Regions from separate parts of the Acidovorax sp. BL-A-41-H1 genome, predicted to be linked through region 2. Evidence: predicted binding sites of a transcription regulator. Region 2 holds the regulator's gene; each other region holds the start of a gene.

Region 1 (7,397 bases), 1.5 Mb from region 2:
GTCAAAGTCATACGAGCCGCCGAAGCTCACCACGCGCCTGCGGGCCAGATACTGCTTGTAGCGGGCGGCGTGCAGCGGCAGCGATTGCACGATCTGCAGCACATGCTGCTCTTCGTCGGCACCCAGGAATTCGGGCTTGTACAGCAGCCCCGGGATCGACGCCGCCACCGGCTCGTTGCCGAACAGGCTGGCCTGCTGTTCCATGGGGCGCTGTTCGTTCATCGGAAATCCCGGCTCTCGGTGGCCAGGCGCCCCAGCAGGTGCGACAGGTCTGCCAGCCGCTCGGCAATCAGGTTGCAGACATCGCCCTGGCGCTGCCAACGCCCCTTGACGGCCAGCAGCCGTGCGCCCAGCAGGATTTCGCGCTGCCTCTCGCGCAGGCTGCGCCACACGATGACCTGGGTGGCGCCGTGCTCGTCTTCCAGCGACACAAAAATGGTGCCGTTGGCCGTGGCGGGCTGCTGGCGCAGCGTGACGATGCCGGCGGTGCGCACCGTGCGGCCGTCGGGAATGCGGCGCAGGTCTTGCGACGTCTTGAGCTTGTGCCGGTCGAGCCTGGGTCGCAGCAGTGCCATGGGGTGGCTGCGCAAGGTCAGGCCCACCGATGCGTAATCCCACAGCACGTCTTCGCCCTCGGAGGCTGCGGGCAGCTCCAGAAAGTCTTCCTCCACGGGGGCATCCTGCAGCAGCCGGGGTGGCGCATGCAGTGCGGCGGCATCCCACACCTGCTGGCGCCGATGGCCCGACAGGGAGGCCAGCGCACCGGCGGCGGCCAGCAGTTTCATCTCGTGCTGTTCCAGGCCTGCGCGCCGGGCCAGTTCCTCGGCGCTGTCGAAAGGCGCCCGCATGCGCTCGGCCATGATGCGCCCGGCGCTGGCATGCCGCAGGCCCTGCACCAGGTGCAGGCCCAGGCGCACGGCGGGTGTCTGCGGCAGGTCTTCCAGCGAGGTGTCCACATCGCTGTACATCACGTCCACAGGCCGCACCTCCACGCCGTGGCGGCGCGCATCCTGCACCAGCTGGCTGGCGCTGTAGAAGCCCATGGGCTGGCTGTTGAGCAGCGCGGCAAGGAACGCCGCTGGTTCGTGGCATTTGATCCACGACGAGGCATACACCAGCAGGGCAAAGCTGGCGGCGTGGCTTTCGGGGAAGCCGTATTCCGAAAAGCCCTTGATCTGCTCGAAGATCTGCTCGGCAAATTCACGCGTGTAGCCCCGGGCCGCCATGCCGTCGACGATGCGGCTGTAGTATCTGCCCAGCCCGCCCTTGCGCTTCCAGGCCGCCATGGCGCGGCGCAGGCCGTCGGCCTCGCCGGGTGTGAAGCCCGCCGCCAGGATGGAGATCTGCATCACCTGTTCCTGAAACACCGGCACGCCCAGCGTGCGGCCCAGGGCGGTTTTCAGCGCCTCGCTGGGGTAGGTCACGGGCTCCTTGCCCTGGCGCCGGTTCAGGTAGGGGTGCACCATGCCACCCTGGATGGGGCCGGGCCGTACGATGGCGACTTCGATCACCAGGTCGTAGAAGCACCGGGGGCGTAGCCGGGGCAGCATGCTCATCTGGGCGCGGCTCTCGATCTGGAACACGCCGATGGTGTCGGCCTTGCAGACCATGTCGTAGGTGGCAGGGTCTTCGGCCGGGATGTCCTGCATGCCGAACTCGCAGCCGCGCCGCTGGCCGATCAGGTCCAGCGCGCGGCGGATGGCCGACAGCATGCCCAGCGCCAGCACATCCACCTTGAGCAGCCCGGCGGCATCCAGGTCGTCCTTGTCCCATTCGATCACTGTGCGGTCGGGCATGGAGGCGTTTTGCACCGGCACCATGCGGCACAGCAGGTCGCGCGTGAGCACAAAGCCCCCGGTGTGCTGCGACAGGTGGCGTGGGAAGCCGATCAGCTGGCCCGTGAGCGTGACGAGCTGGCGCACGGCCAGGTCTTCCACGCACATGCCCAGCTCGTCAAAACGCTCCAGCCGCACATCGGTGCCATCAAACCATTTCTGGCCCTTGGCAATCGCGTCCAGCGTGGCCAGGTCAAAGCCCAGCGCCTTGCCCACGTCGCGGATGGCCGAGCGGGGCCGGTAGCGGATGACGGTGGCGGTGAGTGCGGCGCGGTCGCGCCCGTATTTGGCGTACAGGTACTGGATGACTTCCTCGCGGCGCTGGTGCTCGAAGTCGATGTCGATGTCCGGCGGCTCGTTGCGCTCCTTGCTGATGAAGCGCTCGAACAGCACCGACATGCGGGCCGGGTCCACCTCGGTCACGCCCAGGCAGTAGCAGACCACGCTGTTGGCCGCCGAGCCGCGGCCCTGGCACAGGATGTGCCGCGAGCGCGCAAACGCCACGATGTCATACACCGTGAGGAAATAGTGCTCGTAGCGCAGCTCGCAGATCAGCGACAGCTCGTGCTCGATCTGTGCGTGCACGGCAGCGGTGATGCCCTGCGGCCAGCGGCGCCCCGCGCCTTCGTACGTCACCTGGCGCAGAAAACTCGCGGCCGTGTGCCCGCGCGGCACCACCTCGTCGGGATACTGGTACTTCAGTTCGTCCAGGCTGAAGCTGCAGCGGGCCACCACCTGCAGCGTTTCGGCCAGCAAATCGGGCGCAAAGGTGCGAGCCAGCCGCAGGCGGGTGCGCAGGTGCTGCTCGGCACTGCGCTGCAGGGCATGGCCACACTCGGCCAGGGGCTTGCCCAGGCGGGTGGCGGTCAGTACATCCTGCAGTGGCTTGCGCGAGCGCACATGCATGTGCACATCCCCCACGGCCACCAGCGGCAGCGCGGTGATGCCCGAGAGATGGCGCATGCGGTGCAGCCACAGCTCGTCATCCAGGCGGCGCATCTGGTCCACCCCGATCCAGCAGCGCCCGGTGAAGTGGTGCAGCGCCCACAGGCCCATGCCCTCCAGCTGCGCCTGCGTGGCCTTGCGGTCGGGGTTTATCAGGGCCAGGCAGTCGGTGAGTTCGCTGCCCGTGATGTGGTCCAGCGTGAGGTGGTAGGAGCCCTTGTCAGACGCGCGCCGCAACCGGGTGATGAAGGCGCACAGGTTGCCGTAGCCGTTCAGGTTCTGCGCCAGCACCACCAGCGTGAAAGGGGCCTCGGCGCTGTTGCGCGGCGTGATGCAGAACTGCGAGCCCAGCAGCAGCGGCAGGCCTGCGGCTTTGGCGGCCACATGGGCCCGCACCACGCCGGCCATGGTGCATTCGTCGGTGATGGCAATAGCGCGGTAGCCCAGCTCCCTGGCGCGCTCCACCAGCTCCTCGGGGTGGCTGGCACCACGCAGGAAGGTGAAGTTCGACACGCAGCGCAGTTCGGCGTAGTCGGGCAGGGATCGGGCGGAGGCTGTCATGCGCAGGAGGGCCCTCAGGCAAAGTGCCCGTGCAGGAACCAGGCCGTCTGGTCGTGCGCCAGCCGCTGCTGAAAGATCCACAGCACGCCCGCGTGCGGGCTCAGCGCCAGCCAGTAGTCGCGCTGCACATTCAGCGGCACGGCATCAGCGTCTGCAGCGCTGCGATGCCACCAGCCGCCCTCGATGCGGTCGGGGCCCAGCAGCATCTGCAGCGGCCCCTGGTAGCAGGGGCGGTTGTCGCGTTCGATCAGCCGCAGAGGCTCATCCAGCACCCAGGTGGGCAGGGGAAAGGCATACACCGCTTCATCCGGCCGGGGACGGCGGTCCAGCGCGCTGTCCCAGCTTTGCATCCACTCCAGCCGGTGGTCGGGCGACATCACCGGCCGGCGCACGCAGGCATTGCCCAGACGGGCCTGTATGCGCTCCAGCGCCAGGTCGGTGCTGCCGCCCTTGCGCAGCGTTTCCGGAATGAGCGAGCGGCTTTCCTCGGCGATGGGCGCCACCTCGGTGGCCAGCAGTTCCAGGTCACCGGCCGGGGCCAGCAGCTGTACGCGGGCCAGGTGCTCGGCCAGCAGGCGCGCCAGGTGTTCGGTGTTCTGCGTAGGTTGCGCCGTGCGCACAGTCAGTTCGCCCCCGGTGCCGGCATCCTTGGCGCGCATCACGTCGTGGCACCAGCGCAGGGTGAAGGCCGTGGTGCCCAGGCGCCGGGCCGCCAGCCAGCCGGCCATCTGCACCAGCAGGCGCCGTGCTCCAAACAGCAGGGCAGGGGCCGATTCGACCCGCGACATCAGCTCCAGCCGCGCATGGAACTGCTCGGGCAGGGTGATCCATTCCCAGGCCTCCGGCCGCAGGCCATAGGCATGGTCCAGCGCCGTCAGCAGGGCCGTGTCAAACCGCCGGCCCAGCCCGCCGCGGGGCAGCCTGCGCACATCGCCCAGCGTGCGGCAACCCACCCGCGCCAGCGTGGGTGCGTGCCGTGCGACGGCGGTGATGGCCTGCAGGGGCAGGACATCCAGCACCTGGGCCAGCGGGGCCCTGAAACCGTCGAGGGCATGTGCGCTGCCCGCATGCCGCACCAGTGCTAGGGCCGCGGTGCCGGTGGGTGCCCAGGCCACGCGGGCGCCCAGCTCCTGCGCTCCGTATTCCACCTGGGCGCGCAGGTGCTCCAGGCCTCCGAACAGGCGTGCGCTGCCCGCCATCTCTGCGACCACGGAATCTTCCAGCACAGCCACCCGCGGGGTGAACTGCAAGGCCCAGATTCCAAGGGAGGCCGCATCAATGGGAGACGGGCACGCGGGCAGCGGCAGGGGGAGCAATGCGGCCCAATGCCCGAGCATGGGAGGCCTCCTCGCGCGAAAGGGGGGCAGCAGGTGCTGCCGGAACGGTATGTAGCCGCGGCGGAATCACATCCGCCAGGTTGCCCGGCATGGCGGGCAGGTACAGCGATTCATCCAGGCAGGCCCCCCGGCGCTTGGCAATGCGCACCTGCAGATCCCACCCCTGGGCTGGCGCTACGGTGATGCGTAGGGGGGCGGGCGACGCATCGGCCAGCGTGACCAGGGGCCTGAACAGGAACACCGGTGCGTCACACGACTGCGCGTGGATCTGCAGGCGCCGCACCTGCTCAGGCCGCGCCTGGGGCAGCCAGGCCAGCACGGCCCCGGCCGGGTCGGACTTGAGGATCTGCTCGGTGACCCAGAGCCGGTCTACAGGCTTGCTGGCGTCGATCCACAGCACTTGCTCGGCCGCCACCCCGAGCTGGGCCAGCCCCCCGGCATGTGGCTGCTTGGGCGGGGCAATGAGATAAAGGCGGCCGCCGTTGTGCATGAGCGCCGGCAGTGCGCGGCCCAGCAGGCGCCATTCGCAGAAGGCCGCCTGGGGCGTGAGCACTTCCGTCAGGCTGTGGGTGGGCCAGCCGCCGCCGGGCAACTGGGCATCAAGTGGATCAAAACCGGTAGGCACCGTCCGGGCGGCACCGGCGTTGACTTCCGTTCCGCGCCAGAGAGCCTCAGCCACATGGGGCGCCAGCGTGGCACCTGGGTCGAAAGCGGCAAAGGCTGCAGGAAGGGGGGCGGACATGGGCGGGTGCCGTTTGGGGCATCAAAAATCAGGAATAAATACTGTATAGAAAAACAGTATATCCCTGCTGTCCTGTCCGTGGGAACTCCTGTTGCAGGCGGCATCAACCGGTCTTCAGAATTGCTAGCAGACCACCCTTGCAGGACGTGCGCCAGGGCGTATTTCAGCCTTGAATGCCCTGCAAAAGGGGGCTGGATTCAGCTTTGGCCTTGGCGTTGCTCCTGGGGGTCAGCATCCCTGCACGGCTCTCCAACACGCCCTCAAAGCGTGTGTAAGTAGCCGCTGTGCGTCGTCAGGTGGCCCGTTCCAGGGCGTCATCGCGCGCGAGTTCGGTGCCCGGTGTCCATACCCAGGTGGCCGATGCGTTGTGCGATGGCGAGCCGGTGGAGTTGACGATTTCGCGGTACTGGAGCGAAGACGCGCCTTCTTCGGATTCGTCCACAAACTGCGTCTCGCGCTTGCGCAGCGCAGTTTCTTTTTCGACCACGTGCCGGATGAAACCGCGCTGGCTTTGAAACTCGATGAAGCGCGACATCCGGCCATCGCCCAGCACCTCGGCCGGGTCGCGGCGCTCGAAGTTTTTGAACAGCTCCATGGCGACCTGCAGGTGGCCCAGCTCGTAGTCCAGAAAGCGCTCCCAGATGGCTTTGATGCGCGGGTTGGATTCCTGGGCGGCGCATCCCGCGTAGTTCCACACCTCGCAGGCTTCGCTGATGAGCAGCTTTTCCAGCGGTGTCTCATGCGGGTTGAGCATGGAGCCGTAGTGGGTGATGTGCTGCGACTCGACCGACGCGATTTCGGCATAGAGCTGGCGTGCCAGCGGATCGGCAAACAGCGGGCCGATGTTCATGTAGTAATCGTGCGTCTGGTATTCGCCGCCGGTCAGAGTCAGGGCATGCAGCTTGGTGCTCAGCTCTGCGCCCGGGCCATAGGGTTCGAGCAGGTCGTGCTCGGGCGCGCGGTGGTGCTCCCAGGTGGGGCGGGCGGGCACGATGTCGGTGTAGCCCTGCGTGATGTTGTTGGCGTCCTTGCCTTCCAGCCGGTCCAGCAGGGCGCTGTAGCGGTACAGGTGGTCAAAGTCTTCCAGCAGGGCATAGCGGTAGCCCTGGGCCAGGTACGGGTCGGGCTCCAGTTGCGCAATGGACGCCGTCACTTCAATGGCCGTCTGCTCGTAGCCAATGGTGGTTTCCAGCGGCGAATGGTCGGAGCTCATGAGCCAGTTGATGGTGGTGGCCTGGTGCTGTTCCACCCGCATCATCTGGGCCAGCGTCACGCGGGCATCGGCGTTCATGCGCAAGGCCACCTGCTTGGTGCGCAGCGAATCGAGCTCCACCCCGTTCATGAGGATGGCGCGTACGCGGGTGAATGCGTCGTCGTCCAGCTTGCTGATGGGCTTGCCCACCATGTCCTTCCATGCCATGGTCTGGCGCTCCAGGGGAATGCCTTTGTCTTGCAGCAGATTGATCGTCATGGGGTATCTCCGGTATCGGGGCAGCGCTCAGGCCGCGGTGGTGGCTTTGGAGGCGAGGGCCAGCGCCTGGACCCAGGCCCGCACGGTGGCCAGGTGGCGTTCTTCGTCTGCCAGGGCGGCCTCAAAGCGCTCGGCCATGTCGTTCTCGCCGGCGTCCTGCGCCATGGTGATCAGCAGTTCCCAGCCCGCGTTGTCGGTCAGTTCGGCCGTCAGCATGGCGTTCAGCGACTGCGCAAACGTCGTGCGCGGGTCGGTGACGACCTGCATCAGGCCCATGGATGCGGTGGCAATCACAGCGGCACAGGGCGTCTGCGCCGTGGGGTCGCCCCCCATGGAGCGCATGACCTCGCAGAGCATCAGAAAATGCTCGTGCTCCTCCAGCCGGATCTCCTGCAGGGCCGCCAGCACATCGGCATTGGAGTCTTCTGCCAGCGGCAATGCTGCATCTCCCCCCGCATCGACCAGGGTGCGGTACTTGACGATGAGTGCGTCGTACAGGCGCGTGC
Region 2 (7,397 bases):
CTGGTATGCCCCGTGACCAAGGGCCCGCTGACCTACGACCGTGAGGCGCAGGAACTCGTCTCGCGCAGCGCGCGGCTGGCCTACCCGGTGCGCGACGGCATCCCCGTACTGCTGGAGAACGAGGCCCGCACCCTGAGCGATGAGGAACTGGAGCGATGAGCGCGCTGGCCGGCCTGCCGCAGTCGGCGGCGCGCAGTTCTGGGCAGCCTGGCTTCACGGTGCTGATTCCGGCACGGATGGCATCCAGCCGTCTGCCTGACAAACCGCTGGCAGACATTGCCGGCCTGCCCATGGTGGTGCGCGTGGCGCGCAGGTCTGCCGAGAGCGCCGCCAGCCGCGTGGTCGTGGCCGCGGATGACGCCCGCATTGTGGACACCTGCATCCGCCACGGTGTGGAAGCCATACTCACCCGAACCGACCACGCCAGCGGCAGCGACCGCCTGGCCGAGGCCTGCGTGCTGCTCGGCCTGGACGGTGACGACACGGTGGTCAATGTTCAGGGCGATGAACCCCTGATTGACCCCGACCTTATCAACGCCGTGGGCGGCCTGCTCGCGGCGTCTGCCGATGCCAGCATGGGCACCGCGGCGCACCCGATTGCATCACGAGATGACTACCTGAACCCCAATGTGGTGAAGGTTGTGCTGGACGCACGCGGCTTTGCGCACTACTTCAGCCGTGCGCCTATTCCGTGGTGCCGCGACCTGCCCGACGCGGCCTGGTGGCAATCGGCCGCGCAGGCGATGCCCGCCGGTTTTGCGCCACTGAGGCACGTGGGTATCTACAGCTACCGCGCGCGCTTCCTGCGGAGCTTTCCGGGCCTGCCAGCGGCCCCCACCGAGGCGGTCGAGGCACTCGAGCAGCTGCGTGCGCTCTGGCATGGCCACCGCATTGCCGTCCATCTGGCGGACAAGGTACCCGGGCCGGGGGTCGATACGCCCGACGACCTGGCGCGGGTACGCGCTCTGCTGGCAGCCGTCTGAGCCCCTGGCATCCGCGCGGGGCATGCGACGGGTGCGAAGACAGCCCTCTAAAACCTGTGGCAGGGCTGCAGTGACCGACGATCTGGGCGCGTGCAATAGGCGGCACTCCAGGGCCAACGCACCATATCGGGGAGAGGCGTCCGTGTAAGTCGCGATGAAGGAGTCACATGCTATCCTCGAATGTAACGAGAGCATCGCATCCTGGGCGTATCGGCAACCACCGCAGTGTGGCGGCGTGGCCCCCGCCAGCGGCGCCAACCGATTTCTAACCTTCGAGGATTTCCATGAGACTGATTCTGTTGGGCGCGCCCGGCGCCGGAAAGGGCACGCAAGCCACGTTCATTTGCCAAAAGTACGGCATCCCGCAAATCTCCACCGGCGACATGCTGCGCGCTGCCGTCAAGGCCGGCACCCCCCTGGGCCTGCAGGCCAAGGCCGTGATGGACTCTGGCGCCCTCGTGAGCGACGACATCATCATCGGACTGGTGAAGGAACGCATCACCCAGGCCGACTGCGCCAACGGGTTCCTCTTCGACGGCTTTCCCCGCACCATCCCCCAGGCTGATGCCATGAAGGCAGCCGGAGTGAAGCTTGATTACGTGCTGGAAATCGACGTGCCGTTTGATGCCATCATCGAACGCATGAGCGGCCGCCGCTCGCACCCGGCCAGCGGCCGCACCTACCACGTCAAGTTCAACCCGCCCAAAGTGGCAGGCAAGGACGACGTGACCGGCGAAGACCTTATCCAGCGCGAAGACGACAAGGAAGAGACCGTGCAAAAGCGTCTGCAGGTCTACAGCGACCAGACGCGCCCGCTGGTCGACTACTACAGCAGCTGGGCCAAGACTGCCCCTGACCTTGCCCCCAAGTACCGCGCCATCAGCGGCACCGGCAGCGTGGACGAGATCACCGAACGCGCACTGAAAGCCCTGGCAAGCTGAAACCACGAGCCCGGCAAGGATTCGCAGGCCACAACGGCGCCTCTTGCAGGCGCCGTTTTTGTTGGCGCACCGCGAATAGCAAGCCTGCCTTTGAGTTGCGGTTTCTCGCCGCGATCAGGGACTCACTGCATGGGCGCCCGTGACGTCGGCGCCGGTGGCAAAGTAGCCCGGGTTGGCCGATGGACAGCGGGAACTAGCGCGTCAGGCAGGCCCTGAGCGCAGGGCGTAGGCCTTGCCGTCCACAAACAGAAATTCCGCGCGCAACACCGCGTCGCCCTTTTCCTCGCGCAGCGTGAAGCCGACCAGTGACACGGCCGCACCCGGCTTGATTTCAGCAACCTGCCAGGCCTGCATGCGCGTCAGCGGAGCCAGTTCAACCTGCCAGAGCCGGTCACGCCTGCGGGGTACCACGGCCTTTGCCAGCAGCGCCTTGCCATCCACGGGCGCTGTCTGCGCCGGTATTGCCCGCTGAGCCAGATCGCCGGGCACCGAAAGATCGGCGGGCAATTCCAGTTCGAGCTCGGCATGGGGGTTTTGCCAGCGCACCTTGCGCACCGTTCCGGCCAGATAGATCGGCCGTTCTGCGTCAAAGCTGCTCCAGCCATGGTGTGCGCGGGCCCACAGCGGAACGGTAGCAAGTGCCAGGATGCAGTGGCGACGTTGAACAAGCATGTGTTTCCCCTTTAAAGGTAGGCAATCCAGCGGCCGCTGGCGGCCATGGCAAGCCACAGGATGGTCGAGACCAGCATCAGTGCACGAGCCATTCCATCGAGCCTGTCGAGCGATTTTCGGCCATGAAACCAGGCTGCGTTGCACCCGGCCAGCATCAACAGCACCATCTTGAGGGTGAATGCCCGGTTGGCCAGCAGCTCTGCCGCCTGCGTCGCAAACATCACGAGGCCGGACGCGGCAATGAGCCCGAAGCCCAGCACGCTCAGGGACAGGCACAACCGGGCAAGGTCTTTGACGGGGAGCATCCGCCCGAGGCCGAACACGCGCAATTCCAACAGCACCAGATTGCCGATCACCAGCGCGATGCCCGCAATGTGGACGACCTCCAGCGCCGGGTATGCCCAGCTGTGGGTTTTGAGTGCTGCCAAAAATGACACGGTACAACGGGGCTAGGCGCCCACCAGAAGGTCCAGCATCAGCGAGATGCGCGCCTTGACCGGGGACAGTCCGCGGGAGTCCACAAACAGGTCACCCGGCTTGGGCAGGACCTGGCCACCGCTGCAGCGCGTGGCGCGCACGACCCTCACCCCGGCAACCTGAGCGCGCAGCAGGGCGTCCTCCAGCGCATGGTGAATGGTCCCGTTGCCGGTGCACGCAACCACCAGGCCCTGCACTCCGTCACGCACCAGCGCGTCCACCAGGCTGCCACGGGCGCCTGCGTGGCTCAGGATGATTTCCACACGGGGGGCAGAAACTGCGTTGGCTATGACAATCATAGCAATACGCCCTTTTGATTCATGCGCTACCGAGATATTCGGCGCCCAGCGTACGCTGCCCTCCTCCATCCAGCCCAGGGGTCCGCCATCGCCCGACGCAAAGGCGTTGACCCGGTAGGGATGCGCCTTCTGAACCAGCCGGGCACCGTGGACTTCCCCTGCCGCCACGGCGAATACGCCGCGCACGTCGGGGGCCAGCGCCAGAGCAACTGCATCCATCAGGTTCTGGGGACCGTCGGGGGTCAGCGCGCTCGCGGGCCGCATGGCAGAGGTCAGCACCACAGGTTTTGTGCAACGGAGCACTTCCTGCAGAAACCAGGCGGTTTCTTCCAGGGTATCGGTGCCGTGGGTGATGACCACACCTTTCACGGCGGGGTGGTCCAGGTGATGCTGGCACCGTGCAGCTAGGCGCGTCCAGATGTCGAAGTCCATGTCCTTGCTATCGACCTGGGCGACCTGCTCCGCCTCGACGGCAACGCCTTCTGACTGACTCAGTGCCGGAATCGATGCCAAGAGGTCACGCACACCGACCTGCGCAGCTTTGTAGCCGATGTTGTCCGCGGCATCGGCTGCGGTGCCCGCGATGGTTCCGCCCGTGCCCAGAACCACGATTTTTTGCCCACTCACTTGCACACTCCGAAAAACTGGTGAAAAATACAGGTACTGGATTAAAAACCAGTCCCTCCACGTAGCGCTACTCCACGGAGCCCTTCATGCTCGACAACCCGAAACTCACGGCCCGCCAGCAACAGATCCTGGATCTCATCCAGACTGCGATCGCACGCACAGGCGCGCCCCCTACACGGGCCGAAATCGCGGCAGAACTGGGCTTCAAGTCGGCCAATGCCGCAGAAGAGCATTTGCAGGCCCTGGCCCGCAAGGGCGTGATTGAACTTGTCAGCGGCACCTCCCGCGGCATCCGGTTGCGCAATGAGACCGTGCGGTCCATCAACGCGGCGCGAGGCAGCCAGTTCAGCCTGCCCATACCGGGTCTTTCGCAACTCGTTCTGCCCCTGGTGGGCCGCGTGGCCGCCGGCTCTCCCATTCTCGCGCAGGAACACGTCGACCAGACCTACTGCGTTGAAAACAGCCTTTTCCAGCACAAGCCGGACTACCTTCTGAAGGTGCGGGGCATGTCGATGCGCGACGCTGGCATCATGGACGGTGACCTGCTGGCCGTGCAGTCCACCAGAGAAGCCCGCAACGGCCAGATCATCGTCGCGCGCCTGGGGGATGACGTCACCGTCAAGCGGCTGCGGCGCACAGCCAGTTCCATCGAACTGTTGCCCGAAAACCCCGACTATCCCGTGATCGTGGTCCAGCCCGGCGAACCCTTTGAAATCGAAGGCCTCGCCGTCGGGTTGATCCGCAACACGATGCTCATGTAGCCCCACCACGGTTGACTGCAGGTGGCGGGCGTTTGGCGTGTCCTCGTGGCATGCCAGCCCTGCAGCTCAGCCGGTATCTCCTTGTGCAGGTTCTTCCAGAACAGCGGTTTCTACCAGCTGCAGGGGAGGTGTTGCGCGAGTGGTTTTGCAATCCTGCCTATGTCCAACCCCCGAAATTCGGAGTTTTCACATGGGAATTGTTTTACCTGCTTTCAACGCCCTCCCACGGCACCTCTCCAAGCTCGTGCTGTGGATGCAATCCGGCCGAGAGCCCACGACCGGCGGTGCACCGGTCTGGAGCGCTGAACCTGCCGCTGCCAACGACAGCGTTCACCCCGATATGGATATGGCCGCTGACCCATTGGACACTCCCGGCTTGCGGCAATTTGTGCGGCGTTCAACCTTGGCCCAAGGTCAACGGCCGCCCGTGCCGTCGGTAACCCCAGTTCACAAGCCTCCTCTGCGGGGCAACTGGCCCTTTACGGTGCGGCCGCTCTCAGGCCCCGCTCAGCCAGTATCAAGACCTGTCAGCAGCGCGCGCGGTCTTAGGGCTGCCCCGCCCGCTGCGCATCGGCGCACACCGTTGACGTCTCTGGGAGCACCTGAGAGCCCCGGCCGGCGAGTGCCCTGCGCTGTGCGCCGTTTTGCTGACCCAGGTTCGGGCCGGTTGGCCATTTCAGGTCGAATGGCAGATGTATGCGCAGAACTGGACAGGCTGGCCGCGTTTGAGGCCCTGCAGCTTCGCCGGAGCATGGCTACCTGACCCCCGTCTGCCCAGCGTAGGTGCATCGCAAGCCACCGGGCTTGCTGCTTGTGTCCTGGCCTGCGCTGAAGACCGAAACAGGCTTTCGTCCATCCCACATAACCGGGGCTTTCTCGCGGTGATTCATCAGCCGCGCTCTGGGCACGCTGTGAACCGCCCCGGGTTTCGCGGAGGCTGTTTGGTTTAAGTGCTCATGCCACTGCAGCTGATTGCTCGACGAGTTGGCGGTAGTAGTTTGCCTCAGCTTCAGCAGGCGGGATGTAGCCCAGCGGCCCCATCAGACGATGGTTGTTGAACCACGAGACCCACGTCAGCGTGGCGAGCTCGACTGCCTCGCGGGTCTTCCAAGTCCGTCGGTGGATCACCTCGGCCTTGTACAGGCCGTTGATCGTCTCGGCCAGGGCGTTGTCGTAGCTGTCGCCTTTGCTGCCCACAGACGGCTCGACCCCTGCCTCTGCCAAGCGTTCCGAGTACCGAATCGAAACGTACTGCGAGCCGCGATCCGAGTGGTGAATGAGGCTGCTGTCGCGCTCGGGTTGCCGCTCGTACAGCGCTTGCTCCAGAGCATCGAGAACGAAGTCCGTGGTCATCGATGTGCTCACGCGCCAGCCCACGATGCGCCTGGCGAAGACGTCAACGACGAATGCCACATAGAGCCAGCCCTGCCAGGTAGAGACATAGGTGAAGTCCGAGACCCACAGCTGGTTCGGCCGCTGTGCATGGAACTGCCGATTCACCTTGTCCAGCGGGCACAGTGCCTTACGGTCACTGATGGTCGTGCGAATCACCTTACCGCGTCTGACACCCTGCAGCCCCATTCGCTTCATCAGGCGCTCGACCGTGCACCGAGCAACGACCTCGCCCTCGCGGTTCAGCTGCATCCACACCTTGTCGGCGCCGTAGACCTGCAAGTTGGCGTTCCACACCCGCTCGATGGTCGGCATCAACACCGCATCGCGCCGGGCCCTGTGGCTGAGCAGGCCGGTGTCGCGCAACCGGGCTGCATGCCTGCGATAGGCCGACGGGGCGATCTGCAGCAGCCTGCACATCGGCTCGACCCCGTGGACTTCGCGGTGTTCGTCCACGAACCGGTACATCACTTCAACCGGCGGTCGAGCTCCGCCTGGGCGAAAAACGCGCTGGCCAGCTTCAATATCTCGTTGGCCCGGCGCAATTCTTTGACCTCGCGTTCCAGCTCCTTGACCCGTTGGGCTTCGGCCGTGGTGACACCTTCTCGCGTACCTGCATCAACTTCGGCGCGTTTGACCCATTCGTTCAGTGTCTGTGGCACGCAGCCAATCTTGGCGGCGATGGACTCGATGGCGGCCCACAGTGAAGGGTACTCCCCGCGCTGCTCCTGCACCATCCTCACTGCGCGCTCACGCACCTCAGGCGAGAACTTGTTCGTCTTCTTCATGGCTCAATCCTCTCAGAGTGTTGAGCCTCCTCGAAACCCGGGGCGGTTCACTGCACGCGGGTCTGCCCTCTCTACCTGATTCCTCACTCGCCAGCATTCGGGGCCACGGTAGAGCTGCAAGGCACAATATGAGGATGAATATTGTGATCCTCGATGACTACCAGGATGCGGTGCGAAAGCTTCATTGCGCTTCCCGGCTGGATGCCTACACGGCCAAGGTCTACACCAACACCGTCAAGGGCATCGGCCAGCTTTCGGTCAGGCTCAAGGACGCCGACATCATCGTTCTGGTGCGTGAACGCACGCACATCAGCCGCCAGCTGATCGAGAAACTGCCCCGTTTGAAGCTGATCGCCCAGACTGGCAAGGTGGGCAGCCATGTGGATGTGGCAGCCTGCACCGAACGCGGCATCGCGGTTGCCGAAGGAGTCGGCTCCCCCGTGGCGCCCGCCGAACT
Region 3 (7,397 bases), on a different contig from region 2:
GGCTACATCGATACGTAGAGGGCTCCTCATTCGCCACCGGGGCACTGCCTCAATGAAAATCCCGGCTGCCCTGCAGCACCTGCGCCATGCGGCCGAGCAGCGGGGTCAGGTCCTTGAAGCGCTGGGCCACGAGGTGGCGCACCACGGCGGGGGCCTGGCCTGAGGCGGTGGCATGCGCGTGGCCCCCCTCGGGCACGCTGCACTGCCACAGGCCTTCCACGGCCAACAGCTGGGATCTGAGCAGCGCGTTGCGCCAGCGGTCCACCATGTCGGGCCAGACGATGACGTTGACGGGGCCGGTTTCGTCTTCGAGGGTGACGAACATCGTGCCCTTGGCGGTGCCGGGGCGCTGGCGCACGGTGACGATGCCGCAGGCGCGCACCTTGCGGCCATGGGGAATGGCCATGAGTTGCAGCGCGGTCTGCAGGCGCCAGCGGGCCAGGCGCGGGCGCAGCAGGGCCAGGGGGTGGCGGCGCAGGGTGAGGCCGGTGGCGGCGTAGTCGAACAGGATTTCTTCGCCCTCGGGGGCGGCTGGCAGCGCCAGCGGTGCTTCGAGCACGGGCACGTCGCGCAGCAGGGCCGGGGCGCTGTGCTGGGCGGCGGCGTCCCACATCTGCTGGCGCCGGTGGCCTGAGAGGCTGGCCAGTGCGTCGGCGGCGGCCAGGGCCTGCACATCCTGCTGGCTCAGCTGGGCGCGCAGGGCCAGGTCTTCGGTGGTGCTGAAGGGCGATGTGGCGCGAGCCAGCACCAGGCGGTCTGCCGCCCCTTTGCCCAGGCTGGCGACCAGGCACAGGCCCAGGCGCACAGCGGGCTGCGGCTGCTGTGGCCGGGGCAGCCCCTTGGCAGGCAGCAGGTGTTCGGCGGGGCATTCCAGCGTGCAGTCGTGGTCGCTGTGGCTCACGTCGATGGGCAGCACGCGCACGCCGTGGCGGCGCGCGTCCTGCACCAGTTGCGAGGCGGTGTAGAACCCCATGGGCAGCGAGTTGAGCAGCGCGGCCAGAAAACACGCGGGCTCGTGGCACTTGAGCCAGCTGCTGGCGTAGGCCAGCAGGGCAAAGCTGTGGGCGTGGCTTTCGGGAAAGCCGTATTCGCCAAAGCCCAGCATCTGCTGGAAGATGGCCTGGGCAAATTCAGGGCGGTAGCCCTTTGCCAGCATGCCGTCCAGCAGGGGTTTTTCGAAGCGGTGCACGCCGCCCTTGCGCTTCCAGGCGGCCATGGACCGGCGCAGGTCGTCGGCCATGCCGGGGGTGAATCCGGCGGCGATCATGGCGATCTGCATGACCTGCTCCTGGAAGATGGGCACGCCCAGCGTGCGCTGGAGGGCTTCTTCCAGTTCGGGCTTTTCCAACTCCAGCGGCAGGCCCTGCCGCCTGCGCTCGCGTGCCTTGAGGTACGGGTGCACCATGCCGCCCTGGATGGGCCCGGGCCGCACGATGGCAACCTCGACCACCAGGTCGTAGAACTCGCGCGGGCGCAGGCGCGGCAGCATGCTCATCTGGGCGCGGCTTTCGATCTGGAACACGCCCACGGTATCGGCGGCGCAGATCATGTCGTAGGTGGCGGGGTCTTCGCGCGGGATGTCCTTGAGGCCCCAGTGCTCGCCGCGCAGCACGGCACGTAGTTGCAGGCAGCGGCGCAGCGCGCTGAGCATGCCCAGGGCCAGCACATCGACCTTGAGCAGGCCCATGTCGTCAAGGTCGTCCTTGTCCCACTGGATGACGGAGCGGTCTTTCATGCTGGCGGGCTCGACCGGCACCAGCCGCGTGAGCTTGCCCTGGGTGAGCACGAAGCCGCCCACATGCTGGCTGAGGTGGCGCGGAAAGCCCTGGAGGTCGGCCGCCAGCTCCAGCCACAGCGTGGCGGTGTGCCGGTGCAGCGCGGCGCCGACGGCCTGCGCCAGCTCTTGCAGGCGGTCGGCAGCGAAGGTCTCGTCAAACCAGTGGTGGTCCTTGGCAAACGCATCGACCAGCGCGGGCGCCACGCCCAGGGCCTTGCCCACGTCGCGCAGGGCGCTGCGCGTGCGGTAGCTGGTGACGACGGCGGCAATGGCGGCGCGGTCGCGGCCGTATTTGTCGTAGATGTACTGGATGACCTCCTCGCGCCGGTCGTGCTCGAAGTCCACGTCGATGTCGGGCGGCTCCTTGCGCTCCTTGCTGATGAAGCGTTCGAACAGCAGGTGGGAGTTCTCGGGCGGCACGGCCGTGATGCCCAGCATGTAGCAGACCACCGAGTTGGCGGCGGAGCCGCGCCCCTGGCACAGGATCTTCTGGCTGCGGGCGTAGCGCACGATGTCGTGCACGGTGAGGAAGTACATCTCGTACTGGCAGTGCGCGATCAGATCCAGCTCTTTGCGGATCTGGTCCAGCACCCGCTGGGGAGCGCCCTGCGGGTACTCGCCCTCCACGCCGGTCTGCACCAGCCAGGCCAGCGCCTGGGCGGGGGTCATGCCTTGGGGCACGGTCTCCAGCGGGTACTGGTAGCGGATCTCGTCCAGCCGGAAGGTACAGCGCCCGGCCACCGTGAGCGTGGCCGCCAGCAGGTCGGGCGGATAGATGCCTGCCAGCCGCACGCGCTGGCGCAGGTGGCGCTCGGCGTTGGGCTGCAGCGCAAACCCGCACTCGGCCACGCTGCAGCCCAGGCGCACGGCGGTGATCACATCCTGCAGCGGCTTGCGCGAGCGGGCGTGCATGTGCACGTCGCCCGCCGCCACCAGCGGCAGGCCCAGCTGTGCGCCCACACGCTGCAGCGTGGCCAACCACAGGCCGTCGTCGGGGGCGAGGTGCAACTCGACTGCCAGCCAGATGTGTCCGTCAAAATCAGAGTCAAAACAGGCCTTTGCGCTCGACAGATATGCCTCAATAGCTATCAAATCAGTAGCATCAAAGCGTTTACGGCAAGGCGCCAGCAGCAGCTCGCACCCCTGCAGCAGGTGCCAGGGGCTGGCCGGGCCCACGTGGTACTGGCCCTTGGGCGCCGCACTGCGCGCGGCCGAGATGAACTCGCACAGGTTGCCCCAGCCCTCGGCGTCCCGCGCCAGGGCCACCAGCCGCAGGTCGCCCCACAGGAACTCGCTGCCCACGATGAGGTGCAGTCCCGTGGACTGGGCGGCCTTCCAGGCGCGCACCACGCCGGCCACCGAACATTCATCGGTCAGCGCCAGGGCCTGGTAGCCCAGCTTGGCGGCGCGTTCGACCAGCTCGTGCGGGTGCGATGCCCCGCGCTGAAAGCTGAAGTTGGACAGGCAGTGCAGCTCGGCATAGCCCGGCAAGAATGCAGTCATCTCCGTTCTTTCTCTATGGCGCTGCGCGCCACCCACCGGGCTTGAAACCGTGCCCCAGGCGGAGGCCGCCACACAAGGGCCACCCCGCCGCGCTGGCGGCATCCTCCTGCCCGCAGCACACAGCGCTGCGAGAGCGGGGGAAGCCGTACAAGGGGTGCTTCAAAACACACCATGCAGAAACCAGCGGGGAGGCCGCGCCAGCCCCTGCGCGCCATCGGGCGGTGGCGCCAGCCGCTCGCGGAACACCCACACCAGGCCCGCCACCGCGTTGTGCGCCACAAAGTAGTCGCGCAAGGCCAGGCCGGTGTGTGTGGGGTCGTCTGCCCCGCCATCGCCCGCAGCCCACCAGCCCGCCTCGAAGCGGTGGGGCCCGGCCAGCAGGCGCAGCAGGCCGTGGTGGCAGGGGCGGTTGCCCTGCACGGCCAGCCGCTGGGGCGGGTTCAGCAGCCAGGGGGGCAGCAGCAAGGCGTCGGGGCTGGCATCCAGCGCGGCCTCGGCCCCGCCGCCTGCGCTGGTGGCGGCAGAGCGCCGGGTGGATGGGCGGCCCAGCACCTCGGCTGCGGGGCGCCACTGCTGCATAAGCTCGGGGCGGTGGTCGGCCATCAGCACGGGGGCCTGCACCTGTTCGGGCCCCAGGCGGGCCGACAGGCGCTCCAGCAGCTGGTGCAAGGCTTCGCCTGGGGACGCAGGGTTGTCGGCACCGCCAGGGCAACCGCCACCATGATCGCCGGGCGGCAGCAGGCTGGCACTGCGGTGCGGCAGCGGGGCCGACTCCAGCAGGCGCAGCGTGATCTGGTTGGCCGGTGCGGCCAGGGTGGTGCGCGCCAGGTTCTCAGCCAGCAGACGCCGCAGGTGCGCCATGTCCTGCGTGGCCTGGGCGGTACGCACCTGCAAGGCCTGCGTGGGGACAATCACCACCCCGTCGATGCGCCGCAGGTCATGGCGCCAGGCCAGCTCCAACGCCAGCGCCCCCTGCTGGCGCGCCTGCAGCCAGCCCTGCAAGGCCGTGAGGCAGCGGTGGGCGCTCCACAGCAGGGCATCGGCCGAGGTGGCCAGCGCAGGCAATTCGGCGGCCAGCGCAAACTGCTCGGGCAGCTCCAGCCAGGCATGGGCTTCGGGGGCTTCGCCCAGGGCCTGGTCCAGCACCCGCAGCACCCCGGCCCCCAGGCGCCGGGCCAGCCCGGCACGCGGCAGCGCCCGCAAGGCGCCCCAGGTGCGGCAGCCCATGCGTTCCAGGCTGGCCACATGCGGGCGCAAGGCGGTCAGGGTGTGCAAAGGCAGGGTGTGCACCGCTGGCTCTTGTTGCCCCCGTGGTGCATGCCCGGCCAGCGCCATGCGCAGCCAGGCTTGCGCCACCAGCGCGGTGGGGCCGCTGCCCCAGGGGGGCTGCATGCCCGGGGGTTGCGGCAGAGCGCCCTGCCCCCCAGCGGCTTCGGCCCAGGCCTGCAACACCAAGACCCGCAAGGCATCGCGCCCGCCCCAGAGGCGCTCAGTGGTCGAAACCTCCAGCAGCACGGTGTCACCATCCGCCAGCGCCACACGCGGGGTAAAGCGCAAGGCCCACCAACCTGCGGCAGGCGCAGCCATCGTGCCAGCCGCAGCCGCCGCCCCGGTACTAGCCGGGCTGGTGGCGGGCTCATCCCGCCATGGCAGCGGCAATGCGATCCAGTGCATGCCCCCTCCCCTGCAGCGCCACCACTGCGGGCTCCGCGCGCATGGGCGCCGCCTGCCCCCCCGGGGCCGCTGCGTTGTAGCGCGCCACCATGGCGCGGGCCACCACCTGCGCGGCGTGGCGGCGCTCGGCCTGCGCCTCCAGGGCCAGCGCCAGCCGGGGATGGCAGCCCGGCAGATCCAGCGCCTGCACCAGGGGCGGCCCCCGGCGCTTGAGAATCTGCACCTGCATACCGGGCGCGGCAGGCGCGGATGTATCGGCAGACAGCCACCGCCCCTGCACCTGAAGCCGCAGCAGGGCTGGCGATGCCTGTGGCGCGGCGCTGATCGGGCGAAACACCCACAGCAGTTGCTGTTGCTGCGCCGCCGCCAGCTGCAATCTGCGCAAGGCTGCAGCGGGTGCCTGCGGCAGCCAGGCCATGACGGCCAGCACATCGCCGCACCGCAGCGCCTGCTCGGCCGCCCAGAATGCCGCACGGGCGCTGTCGGCCCGCACCACACACAGCCGCTCGGGCGGCAGCCCCTGCGCTTTCAGTGCCGGGCCAAAGGGCTCGCAAGGGGGCGCCACCGCCACCACGGCCCCTGCGCGGCGGGCCGTGGCCTGCGCCAGCGCGGGCAATACCAGTTGCCATTCATGCAGGCCCGCCAGAGGCTGCAGCACCTCGCACAACGCCCCCACCGGCCAGCCCCCGCCGGGCAGTTGGGCGTCCAGCAGCGCATGCCCCGTGGGCTGGGCTGCCTGCGGGCCCGCACCCAGGGCATCGGCATGCCAGACACCGGGCACGGCAGAGGGCAGATCGGGCGCAATCCGCAAGGACAGGCTGGGCGCGGGCATGGCGGGGGCAAGGCTTCAAAGAACAGGAATACTGTAAATATAACCAGTATTTTGAAGCGTGGAGAGCCAGGCGGGGAAGGCCACAGGATCGAAAGGGCTCGGGCCTGCGGGTGCTGACGGGCAAGGCCAAGGAGACCTGAGGGCTGCCTGCCACGGTCAAGCCAACCGGTTGACTCCGTGGCGACGGGGAAACGATTCAGCCTGCGCGGCAGGGGATCACCCGGGTGCCCTCTGCACGCGCCTTGGGGCGTATCAGAGCCGCCGAAGCGCCCAATCGCACCAGTCGGCCACGGCCGCATCCATGGGCGTGGTGCGGTCCGACAGCTGAGGCCAGCGGCGGTGGCTGGCGTTCAGAATGCTTTGCAGCTGCCACAGCGCCTCCCGCCCCACCAGGGCCACTTCGGCCATGCCGATGGCATCGCCCTGCAACTGCGCCAGCAATTCGCCCTGGTGCCGGGGGTGGGAACCCGCTTCGATCAAGGCTTTCTGCAAGGCCAGCAAGCGGGAGTCGGTGAATGCAAAGGCGCTGTCTGCAGGGACCTTGGCAGCCCCTGGGGGCAAGGCGGCCTTGAGCTGGTCCCAATAAGTGAAGGCTTCTGCGAGCAGGTCAATCTGGCGCGGAGCATCATTGCCCAGCGGCATCAGGGCCGATTCGCGCGCCACCTCTTCCTGCAGCAGCGGCAGGATGTGGGCCACGAGCGCGGAAGGGAATTTGCGGTGGTTGAGCCGCAGTACCAGCGACAGCCGCTGCGCGGGCATGTCTTCGTATTTTTCGTAGAACGCTGTCACCACCTCGGCCAGCAACAGGATGCGCCCCATGGGCGTGATGTCGGCACCGGCCAGGCCACGCGGGTAGCCGCTGCCATCCATGCGCTCGTGGTGCTCCAGCACCGCCACCTCGGCGGCACGGGCGTACACCTTGGTGTCGCGGATCATCAGCATGGCTGTGATGGGGTGCGCCACCAGGTGCTTGCGCTGCACACCCACCACCTTGTGGTCGGGGTCGCTCCAGGCCGGGTCCATGTGCAGCACGCCCAGGTCGTGCAACAAGGCCGCAGCCGCCAGGGTGCCGCAGTCGCGCTCTGCCAGACCGCTCTTGATGCCCAGGAACATGGCCACGGTCATCATCTGCAGGCTGTGCTCGAACAACTCGGGGCGCTGGTCGCGCATGACCGTGAGCTTGCAGGCCATGGGCGCTGGCAGAGGCAAGGAGCGCAGCGGCGCCAGCAGGCGGGCCGCCGAGGGGCCCAGCGCCTCGGCCAGCATGTTGGGCAAGGCCTCCTCTGCAATGAGCGCCTGCCCGGCTGCCAGCAGGGCGGGCACGTCCACAGGGTTTTCTATGGACAGGTGGCGGTCGATGGGCTCGCGCAACTTGTGCTGAACCAAGCGGTCATACAGGCGACTGTCGATGCGGGCGCCCTTCTCCACCAGCTTGATGCCGTTGTCGGTGTAGATGGCAGCGTCCGCGACCACCGTGCGGCGGTCGGCCATGTCGGTCAGCGCGCGCAGGTAATGGGGGCTGTCGGCGGTGTCAATGTCCGCCGAATCGAGGGGGTCTGTCATGCGAGGAACAACAAATCGTTACCTCGGACTATATGACGTTCTCTTGCA

What was found. The regulator LexA, encoded in region 2, represses DNA repair genes until DNA is damaged. The targets are predictions, from matches to a motif close to ACTGTATNNNNATACAGT.
Region 1: a site for LexA is predicted at 5,461-5,478, ahead of imuA (translesion DNA synthesis-associated protein ImuA). Genes of this name have one in related genera too.
Region 3: a site for LexA is predicted at 5,817-5,834, ahead of imuA (translesion DNA synthesis-associated protein ImuA). Genes of this name have one in related genera too.

What each region holds. Positions count from the first base shown of each region.
Region 1 covers NZ_JBPVJQ010000006.1:127,217-134,613, forward strand. The annotation lists gene ACTPOI_RS13825 (alpha-ketoglutarate-dependent dioxygenase AlkB) at 1-222, opposite strand, end outside; gene ACTPOI_RS13830 (error-prone DNA polymerase) at 219-3,341, opposite strand; gene ACTPOI_RS13835 (Y-family DNA polymerase) at 3,356-4,678, opposite strand; gene imuA (translesion DNA synthesis-associated protein ImuA) at 4,617-5,420, opposite strand; gene ACTPOI_RS13845 (hypothetical protein) at 5,713-6,891, opposite strand; gene ACTPOI_RS13850 (ferritin-like domain-containing protein) at 6,919-7,397, opposite strand, start outside.
Region 2 covers NZ_JBPVJQ010000006.1:1,665,041-1,672,437, forward strand. The annotation lists gene ACTPOI_RS20900 (Trm112 family protein) at 1-159, shown strand, start outside; gene kdsB (3-deoxy-manno-octulosonate cytidylyltransferase) at 156-983, shown strand; gene adk (adenylate kinase) at 1,268-1,924, shown strand; gene ACTPOI_RS20915 (DUF6152 family protein) at 2,126-2,596, opposite strand; gene ACTPOI_RS20920 (hypothetical protein) at 2,608-3,024, opposite strand; gene ACTPOI_RS20925 (asparaginase) at 3,046-3,999, opposite strand; gene lexA (transcriptional repressor LexA) at 4,086-4,760, shown strand; one part of gene ACTPOI_RS20935 (IS3 family transposase) at 5,715-6,652, opposite strand; AL1L pseudoknot at 6,546-6,662, opposite strand; one part of gene ACTPOI_RS20935 (IS3 family transposase) at 6,652-6,940, opposite strand; gene ACTPOI_RS20940 (D-2-hydroxyacid dehydrogenase family protein) at 7,075-7,397, shown strand, end outside.
Region 3 covers NZ_JBPVJQ010000001.1:43,214-50,610, reverse strand. The annotation lists gene ACTPOI_RS00200 (error-prone DNA polymerase) at 50-3,280, opposite strand; gene ACTPOI_RS00195 (DNA polymerase Y family protein) at 3,440-4,954, opposite strand; gene imuA (translesion DNA synthesis-associated protein ImuA) at 4,917-5,786, opposite strand; gene ACTPOI_RS00185 (HD-GYP domain-containing protein) at 6,039-7,349, opposite strand.